4 regions of the Calditerricola yamamurae genome follow, and region 3 is predicted to be linked to each of the others. Evidence: riboswitches for the same ligand, from Rfam matches in the RefSeq annotation. Region 3 holds a riboswitch; each other region holds the start of a gene.
The links. A riboswitch is a leader RNA that binds a small molecule or an ion and turns the genes downstream of it on or off. The one in region 3 is predicted to bind S-adenosylmethionine.
Positions count from the first base shown of each region.

Region 1: it holds a riboswitch for S-adenosylmethionine, as region 3 does, so the genes downstream of both, ACYQ0Z_RS01110 (homocysteine synthase) here and metX (homoserine O-acetyltransferase MetX) in region 3, are expected to answer to the same signal.
Region 2: it holds a riboswitch for S-adenosylmethionine, as region 3 does, so the genes downstream of both, ACYQ0Z_RS02870 (nitrite/sulfite reductase) here and metX (homoserine O-acetyltransferase MetX) in region 3, are expected to answer to the same signal.
Region 4: it holds a riboswitch for S-adenosylmethionine, as region 3 does, so the genes downstream of both, ACYQ0Z_RS10585 (2,3-diketo-5-methylthiopentyl-1-phosphate enolase) here and metX (homoserine O-acetyltransferase MetX) in region 3, are expected to answer to the same signal.

Region 1 covers NZ_BAAIFH010000003.1:200,790-202,985, reverse strand. Annotated here, with positions in the region: gene ACYQ0Z_RS01115 (NAD(P)H-dependent flavin oxidoreductase) at 1-632, shown strand, start outside; SAM riboswitch class I at 720-845, shown strand; gene ACYQ0Z_RS01110 (homocysteine synthase) at 960-2,196, shown strand, end outside.
Region 2 covers NZ_BAAIFH010000004.1:313,849-316,044, reverse strand. Annotated here, with positions in the region: gene ACYQ0Z_RS02875 (MraY family glycosyltransferase) at 1-678, shown strand, start outside; SAM riboswitch class I at 774-900, shown strand; gene ACYQ0Z_RS02870 (nitrite/sulfite reductase) at 976-2,196, shown strand, end outside.
Region 3 covers NZ_BAAIFH010000004.1:124,315-126,510, reverse strand. Annotated here, with positions in the region: gene ACYQ0Z_RS02035 (DUF1002 domain-containing protein) at 1-570, shown strand, start outside; SAM riboswitch class I at 686-799, shown strand; gene metX (homoserine O-acetyltransferase MetX) at 903-2,024, shown strand.
Region 4 covers NZ_BAAIFH010000006.1:853,667-855,862, forward strand. Annotated here, with positions in the region: gene ACYQ0Z_RS10585 (2,3-diketo-5-methylthiopentyl-1-phosphate enolase) at 1-1,199, opposite strand, end outside; SAM riboswitch class I at 1,289-1,411, opposite strand; gene ACYQ0Z_RS10590 (ISL3 family transposase) at 1,585-2,196, shown strand, end outside.

The sequences.
Region 1 (2,196 bases), on a different contig from region 3:
CCATCACCGCCCATCGTGCCGGTGCCGATGCGCTGTGCGTGCAGGGGGTGGAAGCCGGGGGACATCGGGCATCGTTCCGCAACCGGCTGTCCGCGGAAGAGGATTATCCGCTCCTCGTGTTGCTGCGCCTCGTACGGCAGGAGGTGCCGTTGCCTCTCCTCGCCGCCGGCGGCATTATGAACGGACGCGATGTGGCGGCGGTGTTGGCGGCGGGCGCGTGTGCGGCCCAGATGGGCACGGCATTTCTCCGGTGCCCGGAAAGCGGAGCCCATCCGGTTCACAAAGCGGCCCTCGTTGACCCGCGATTCACCTCGACGACGTTGACGCGCGCCTTTACCGGCAGGCGTGCCCGAGGATTGGTCAATCGCTTTATACGGGAACATGATGCGGCCGCACCGGCCGCATACCCCCACCTGCACCATCTCACCCAGCCCCTCCGAAGGGCGGCGGCGCAGGCCGGCGACCCGGAGGGCATGGCGCTGTGGGCGGGGCAAGGCTTTCGTTTGGCCCGCGAGATACCGGCCGCGGAACTCGTGCACCAGCTGATGGACGAGGCGCGCCAGGGGCTTGCGGAGGTGTCCCAAACGCTCTGCGGGCGTTCCGATGCGCCCAACGCGCACGGTTTCCGTTGACAAAGGGGGGACGTGCGCCCTATAATGAGCGTAACGTTGCGTCAATCCATAATCTTTCGCCTTCTTCAATCCGCAAGGAGAAGGCTCCTCTTATCGCGAGAGGCGGAGGGACTGGCCCGATGAAGCCCGGCAACCGGTGGGATCCAGCGGTAGCAGACTCCCACAACGGTGCCAATTCCTGCAGAATCCTGCGCGGATTCTGAGAGATGAGAGGGGCGTAATGCGGTTGAAACGCCCCTTCTCGATGGAGAAGGGGCGTTGCCCTTGATAGGGGGCCTGTGGCGCGCCGGCGCCCCGGGACATTTGACCACGAGGAGGAAGGAGCGCATGAGCATCGAGACGCAAACTGCCAATGCCCATCGTCTGGAAACCCTGGCCATCCACGCCGGCCAGCAGCCCGATCCGACGACGGGGGCCCGGGCCGTGCCGATCTACCAGACGACGTCGTACGTCTTCCGCGACACCGACCATGCCGCCAACCTGTTTGCCCTGAAGGAGTCCGGCAACATCTACACGCGGATCATGAACCCGACCAATGACGTGCTGGAGCAGCGCGTGGCGGCCCTGGAGGGCGGGGTAGGCGCCCTGGCGGTAGCCTCGGGGCAGGCGGCGGTCACCTACGCCATCCTGAACATCGCCCAGGCGGGAGACGAGATCGTCTCCGCCACCAGCCTCTACGGCGGGACGTACAATTTGTTTCACTACACGCTGCCCAAGTTCGGCGTGACGGTGAAGTTCGTCGACGCGCGGGACCCGGAAAACGTCCGCCGCGCCATCACCGGCCGCACCAAGGCGGTGTTCGCCGAGATGATCGGCAACCCCAGGCTGGACGTGCTGGATATCGAGGCCATCGCCGAGGTAGCCCATGCCCACGGCATTCCGCTTATCGTCGACAACACCGTGCCCACGCCGTTCCTGTGCCGGCCCTTTGACCACGGCGCCGACATCGTCGTCCATTCCGCGACGAAATTCATCGGCGGCCATGGCACGACCATCGCCGGGATCATCGTCGACAGCGGCAAGTTCGACTGGACCAACGGCAATTTCCCTGCCTTCACCGAGCCGGATCCCAGCTATCACGGGATGGTCTTGAGCGAGGCCTTCGGAAACATGGCCTACATCCTGAAGGCACGCGTCCAGCTCCTGCGCGACACGGGGGCGGCCCTTTCGCCCTTCAACGCCTTCCTCCTGCTGCAGGGCCTGGAGACACTCCATCTGCGCATGGAGCGGCACAGCGAAAACGCGCGGAAGGTGGCGGAGTTCTTGGCCGGCCATCCCTATGTGGAATGGGTCGACTACCCCGGTTTGCCGGACAGCCCGTATCACGAGCTGGCCAAGAAGTACCTGCCGCGCGGGCAGGGCGCCCTCGTTACCTTCGGGATTCGCGGAGGCCTGGAGGCGGGGAAGAAATTCATCAACAGCGTCAAGCTCCACTCCCACCTGGCCAACATCGGCGACGCCAAGTCGCTGGTGATCCACCCGGCCAGCACGACACACCAGCAGCTCACCCCCGAGGAACAGGCGCAAACTGGCGTGACGCCGGAGCTGGTGCGGCTGTCGGTGG
Region 2 (2,196 bases), 190 kb from region 3:
GCGCGGCGGCGCGAGCTGCCCCCGCTGCCCAAGCTGATCGCGCAGGTGGCGGCGGCACTCGTGCCCTTCGTAGCCGGTGTGCGCGTCTATGGCGTGCGCGATGTCGTCGACGGCGGAATGATCCTGTTTCCCCTGTGGCTGTCGCTGCTGGCAACGATGCTGTGGGTGGTGGTCCTCATCAACATCATCAATTTCCTCGACGGTGCGGATGGGTTGGCCGCCGGTGTAACGGCCATTGCCGCCGCCAGCCTGACGGTGATCGCCCTGTTGAAAGGGCAGGCCACAACGGCTGTGCTGACGGCCGCCCTGATGGGCGCTTGCCTGGCGTTCCTGCGCTTCAACCTGCCGCCGGCGACGATCTTCATGGGCGACACCGGATCGGCGTTTTTGGGGTACTATTTGGCCGTCGTGGCGCTGGACGGGACGCTGAAAACCGTTACGTTTCTCTCGCTGGTGGCCATGCTGCTGGTTTTCGGAGTGCCGTTGTTTGACAGCGTACAGGTGATCCTGCGCCGCTTGCGGGAAGGGCGGCCCATTTACCAGGCCGACCGTTTCCATGTCCACCATCGCCTGCTGGCGTACGGCCTCACGCAGGCGCAGACGCTGGCCGTCTTGTACGGGGTGTCGGTTTTGCTGTCCGTGGTTTCCCTCCTCCTCTATTGGTGGGTGGTCGGGTAGTCCGAAGACGTGAGAAAATTGAGTTGACCTATCTGATTTCAGGGAGTAAGATAGGGGTAACGCCCGATGGAAATTGCATACGACCGGAACACATCCCCTTATCGAGAGAGGGGGAGGGACTGGCCCGATGAACCCTCGGCAACCGGCCCACACTTCCCGCGCGGTGAGCACGGTGCCAATTCCAGAAAAGGCGCGCGGCGGGCGCGCCTTTGAAGATAAGGAGAGAAAAGCGCGCCCTTTTCTCTTCGTTCAAAGGGGAGAAGGGCGCGTTGATTTTTCCGAGGAGGGTGAGGGCTCATGGCGTTTAAGTATCAATGGAAGTGGGCGGAGGACCCGTCCAAGCTGAACAAGGTGGAGCTCCTGAAGCTCAACCGCGATGGCCTCGACATTCTCGACGACATTGAGCGGCTGGCGGCGGCCGGGCACGAGGCGCTGACCGACGACGACCTGCAACTCCTGAAGTGGGCCGGGATCTACGCGCAACGGCCGAAGGAGGACGGCTTCTTCATGATGCGCATCCGCGTGCCGTCGGGCGTGCTCAACAGCCGGCAAGCGCGCGAGGTGGCCCGCATCAGTCGCGAATACGGACGCAGCCTGGTCGACGTGACGACGCGGCAGTGCTTCCAGCTGCACTGGGTGCGCATCGAAAACTGCCCCGAAATCTTCAAGCGCCTGGCCGAGGTGGGGCTCTATACCTATGAAGCCTGTGGCGACTGCCCGCGCAACATCGTCGGCAACCCGCTGGCCGGCATTGATCCCCACGAGCTGATCGACACGCGTCCCATCGTGGAAGCCGTGCAAAACGCGATCTGGATGAACCGCGAATTTTCGAACCTGCCGCGGAAGTACAAGATTTCGATATCGGCGAACATTTACAACGCAGCCCATGCCGAAATCAACGACTTGGCCTTCACCCCGGCGATGAAAATGATCGACGGGGAGGAAGTGGTTGGCTTCCACGTATGGGTGGGCGGCGGCCTGTCCTCCAAGCCGCACATGGCCCGGCAGCTCGACATGTTCGTGCGGCCGGAAGAGGTGGTCAAGGTCGCCGTTGGCGTCACCCGCGTGTTCCGCGACTACGGCTATCGGGAGAAGCGCCACCGCGCCCGCCTGAAGTTCCTCGTCGCCGACTGGGGGGTCGAGAAGTTCCAGGAAGTCCTCGAGGGCTACATCGGGAAGTTTCCCGGGCGGGGCGAGGACAAGATCGTCGGCTGGAACGCGGGCTACTTCACCGGCGTGCACCGGCAGAAGCAAGAGGGGCTGTACTACGTCGGCCTGTCGGTGCCGGTTGGCCGCATGAGTGCCGACGAGCTGGAAGGGTTGGCTGAGCTGGCCGACAAGTACGGCAATGGCTCGCTGCGCACGTGCAACACGCAGAACATTCTGATCACACACGTGCCGGAAAACAAGGTGGAGGCGCTGCTCGCCGAACCGCTCCTGAAGCGCATCACCCCGTTCCCGAAAACCTTCTCCGGCCATGCCGTTTCCTGCACGGGGATCGAGTTTTGCAACCTGGCC
Region 3 (2,196 bases):
ACGCACAACATCACGTGGGTCTCCGAGTCGATGTACGTCAACGCGTTGCTGACGGCAGGGGTAAAGGATGCCTCGGTGTACGTGACGGCGCCGATGCCGGTATCGGGGACGGCCGCCTTGACGGGCGTGATCAAGGCCTTTGAGCAGGCGACCAACACCTCTATCAGCGAAGAGCAAAAGCAGGTGGCCAACGAGGAGATGGTGCGCACGGCCCAGCTTGGCGAGAAGATCGGGAACCCCGACAAAGCGGCCGAGCTGATGCTCCGGCTGAAGGAGGAGCTGGCCAAACAGGGCGGTGACCTTTCAAACGAGGCGCTGCGCCAGTTGATCATCAATGTCGCCGGCGACCTCAACATTCAGCTGTCGGATCAGGACGTGGCGCAGCTGACCCAGCTCCTGCAGCGCATTGCCAACCTGCCGATCGACTGGTCCAGCGTGCGCGACCAAGTCGCGCTGGTGCGGGACAATCTGGACCAGATCCTCAATTCCGAAGAAACGCGCAGCGTGCTGCGGGCGTTTCTCGATTTTCTCGTCACGCTCTTTGATGCCGTGGTGCGCCTGTTCGGCTGACGCGCGTCTGCCGCGGGGCGCTTTTTTTCTGCGCGCGGAAAAAACGTTGACATTTCCGCCGACGCGGCGTATGATTATTCTCAACAACCGCACAATCGTATAGGCAGTGCACCTACTCTTATCCAGAGCGGTGGAGGGACTGGCCCGATGAAACCCGGCAACCCCGGAACGCGTTTCCGGAGAGGTGCCAATTCCAGCAGAACCCCTCAGGGGTTCTGGAAGATAAGAGGAAGGCGACGCACGGCTTGACCGCAAGCGCCCTCTTCTTATCGGAGAGGGCGTTTCTTTGTCTGAGGGCGCAGCCTTGGCGTCGTGAAGGGAGGAGGTCGGGGATGGACCGTCATGCGCGCAACACCCTTTCCATCGGTTCGTTTCAAGTGGAATGCGGCGCGGTGTTGCCCGAGGTAACCGTAGCCTACGAAACGTGGGGAACCCTTTCCCCCGAGCGGGACAATGTGGTGCTCGTCTGTCACGCACTGACCGGCGATGCGCGCGCCGCCCGCACCCCGGACGGCCCCGGGTGGTGGGAGGGGCTGATTGGCCCCGGGCGGTACATCGACACCAATCGCTATTTCGTCATCGCGTCCAACGTTCTGGGCGGTTGCTACGGGACGACGGGGCCGTCGAGCCTCAATCCGGCCACGGGCAAGCCCTACGGATCGGCGTTTCCGCCGGTGACGATTCGCGACATGGTGCGCGTGCAGGCCCGCTTGCTCGACGCCCTGGGCATCGAGCGTGTCTTGGCTGTCGTTGGCGGCTCGATGGGCGGCATGCAGGTGCTGGAATGGGGCGTGATGTATCCCGACCGCGTTGGTCGTCTGATCCCCATGGCCACGGCGGCATACCTGTCGGCCACGGCTATTGCCTACAACGACATCGGGCGGCAGGCCATCTTGGCCGATCCCAATTGGCGCGGAGGCGACTACTACCCCGGGCCCGGGCCGGAAAAGGGGCTGTCCATTGCCCGCATGGTGGGGATGGTGACGTACCGCTCGGCGGCGCTTTTTGATGCGCGCTTTGGGCGCAATGTGCGCAACGGGAAAGCACCGATCGATCCGGACGTCCTCTTTGAGGTGGAGAGCTACCTGCGCTATCAGGGAGAAAAGCTGGTTCGGCGGTTTGACGCCAACACGTACTTGCTTCTGTTGCGCGCCATGGACACCCACGACATCGGCCGCGACCGCGGCGGACTCGACGCTGCCCTTTCCCGCATTGCGGCGCCGGTGCTTTTCGTGGGGATTACGGAAGATCTCCTCTATCCGCCCGCGCACTTGCGCGAGCTGGCAGAGCGGCTGCGCCGGATGGGCAAGGACGCGCGCATGGTGGAAATTTCCACACCCTATGGCCACGACGGGTTTCTGGTCGAGTTTGACAAGATTGGTCCACACGTGCGCGCGTTCCTCGCCGAAGCGCATGCGGATGCGGTGGAAACGGCCTCACGCCAGGTGGTGTGAGGCCGTTTTACGTGTGCGCAGCCGGTCGGCAGATGGACGCACAACGGAACCTGCGGAAGCGCCCGCTTCGATACGGGACAGGCCCGTCCCTCGACAGGGGGAAACGGGGGCAGGGAAGCGAAAAAGGGATCGCGCGCGGTTCCTGAGCGTGTAAAGTTTCAGTAGGAACACG
Region 4 (2,196 bases), on a different contig from region 3:
TTGGCCAGCGCCTTGTCCAGCGCCGGGCACGTCTTGGCCCGCTCTTCCAGCGACACTCCAGACACCGCCGCCTCGATGGCCGCCGTAAAGGCCTCGCCACCGCCGCGCGGCCCGTCGGGATGGCCGTGGATGCCACCGCCGGCGTTGACCACGTGGTCAAGGCCGAAGTCGGCCAGCAGGCGCGGCACCATGCCCGGGTGAATGCCCGCCGACGGCACCGGGAACGCCGGGGCCAGGCCGGCGAAGGGCTCGACGAGACGGTCGCGCAGGGCAAAGGCTTCCGCCGCGGCGAGGGAAACGGTGCCGTAGGGCGCCGGGAACAGCACCAGGTCCGCCCCGGCCAGGCGCATGAGCATGCCCAGCACAATCGGCGCCGCGATACCATGGTGCGGTGAGGCGTACAGGGCCCCGGACAAGGCCGGATGGGCGAGAATCGGAACGGTGATCTCCGGGTCCTCGCGCAAGCGCTGCAGGATGTCGTACCCGTACGGCAACACGTTCAGCAACAGGGCTGTGGCCCCCTGCCGCACGGCCTCCCGCGCCCGGTCCACCATCTCGTCAACCGGGCCGGTCAGGTTGACGGCGTATAGCACGCGGCGGCCGGTCTTCGCCTCATGGGCGTCAAGCACTTCGCGAAAGAGCGCGATGCGCTCGAAAAAGGGCGCCCGGTCGTCGACAAAGAAGATCTCATCGTCCTTCACCAGGTCGACGCCGCCCTCCACCTGGGCGACAAACTGCGCATGCAGTTCGGCGAGGGGCAGGCCGATGCACGATTTGAAGATGCTCATGAGGAGCGGCCGGTCCCATACCCCAAGCCGCTGACGCACGCCCTTGATCCCCAGCCGCGGGCCGGGAAAGGCACGCACGAAGGTATCGGGCAATTTGAGGTCGACAAGGCGAATGCGCCCGTCCATCGACAGCTTGCCGAACACCGTCGTGAGCAACGACGGGATGTCCGCGCGCAGGTTCCGCACCGGGTAGCCGATCGCCAGATGGGCCACCCGCGAGCCGTCGGCGGCCACCTGACCGCGGCGGATGTCCATTACCACGCCCTTGTATGGCTCCAGTTCCGCGCGACGGGCGGCGGGAAGGTCCGTCCAGGTACCCACCGTGAGCCCCATGGCGATCGACTCGGCCTTTCGGGACAGGTCGCCGTCATCCGGCACCTGATAGATGGCCACAACCCACTCGTTCGTCATGGTCCTTACCCCGCTTCGCGACGATGATGAAAAACGAAAACGCCTCTCCCGTATCCGAGAGAGGCGCGCAACGCGTTGACGTTCCGCGGCTCTCATCTCTCGGAAAACGGGTTGTCCCGTCTTCCGCAGGAGTTAGCACCGTGCACGCCATAGCGGGCGCGCCGGTTGCCGGGCTTCATCGGGCCAGTCCCTCCGCCTGCTCTGGATGAGATCCGGGCTTTCCTGCTTGCGTATTCGATTGATTCAAAAAGTACTAAAGGATCGGCCTCTTGTCAAGAGAGGAAAGGCTCTACGCTAAAAAGTGTGGGATCTAAGAGGAAAAGGCGGTCGACGAGCCAAGGGATAGTTAGGCACATCACATCCCGAAGGAGGCTCGCGACCGCCTATGAACAAGCTTACCGCAGAAATGTTCGGCTTACAATCGTGGATTGTTTACCGTATCGTGCATCAATCCGATGGTATTCACATCTACGCCGGTCGGCCGCGTAAGGAAGCGCGGTGTCCGGATTGTGGACAGCTGACACGCCGCGTCTACGATCGTGCGCGCGAATGGAAACGGAAGCTGCACACCTGGTGCAACGAGAAACCGGTTTACCTCTGGGTACGTCCCCGGCGCTTCCAGTGCACGGCCTGTCGAAAAGTGTTCACCGAACGCTTTCCTGGTATTCGCCCCTGGGCACGCAGGACCGAACGGGCCGAAGCCCTTTTGCTCCAGCGCCTGAAAGCGGGCAGTTTCCGTCGTGCCGCCCAGGAAAGCGGAACAAGCAGCAGCACCTTGCGCCGTCTGCTCCTTCGGTACGTAGACCAGCAGGTAAATCTCGAGGAAGCCCTCCGGGATGTCGATGCCTTCGTGCTTAGCATTGATGAACACAGCTATCGTGGCCGTGACATGATGGTTACGGTCACATGCGTGTGGCCAAAACGGTGCCTTTTGGCCATCTTGCCGGATGACCGCATGAAAACACTGGAGCGCTTTTTGCGCCAGCTGCCGGAGACG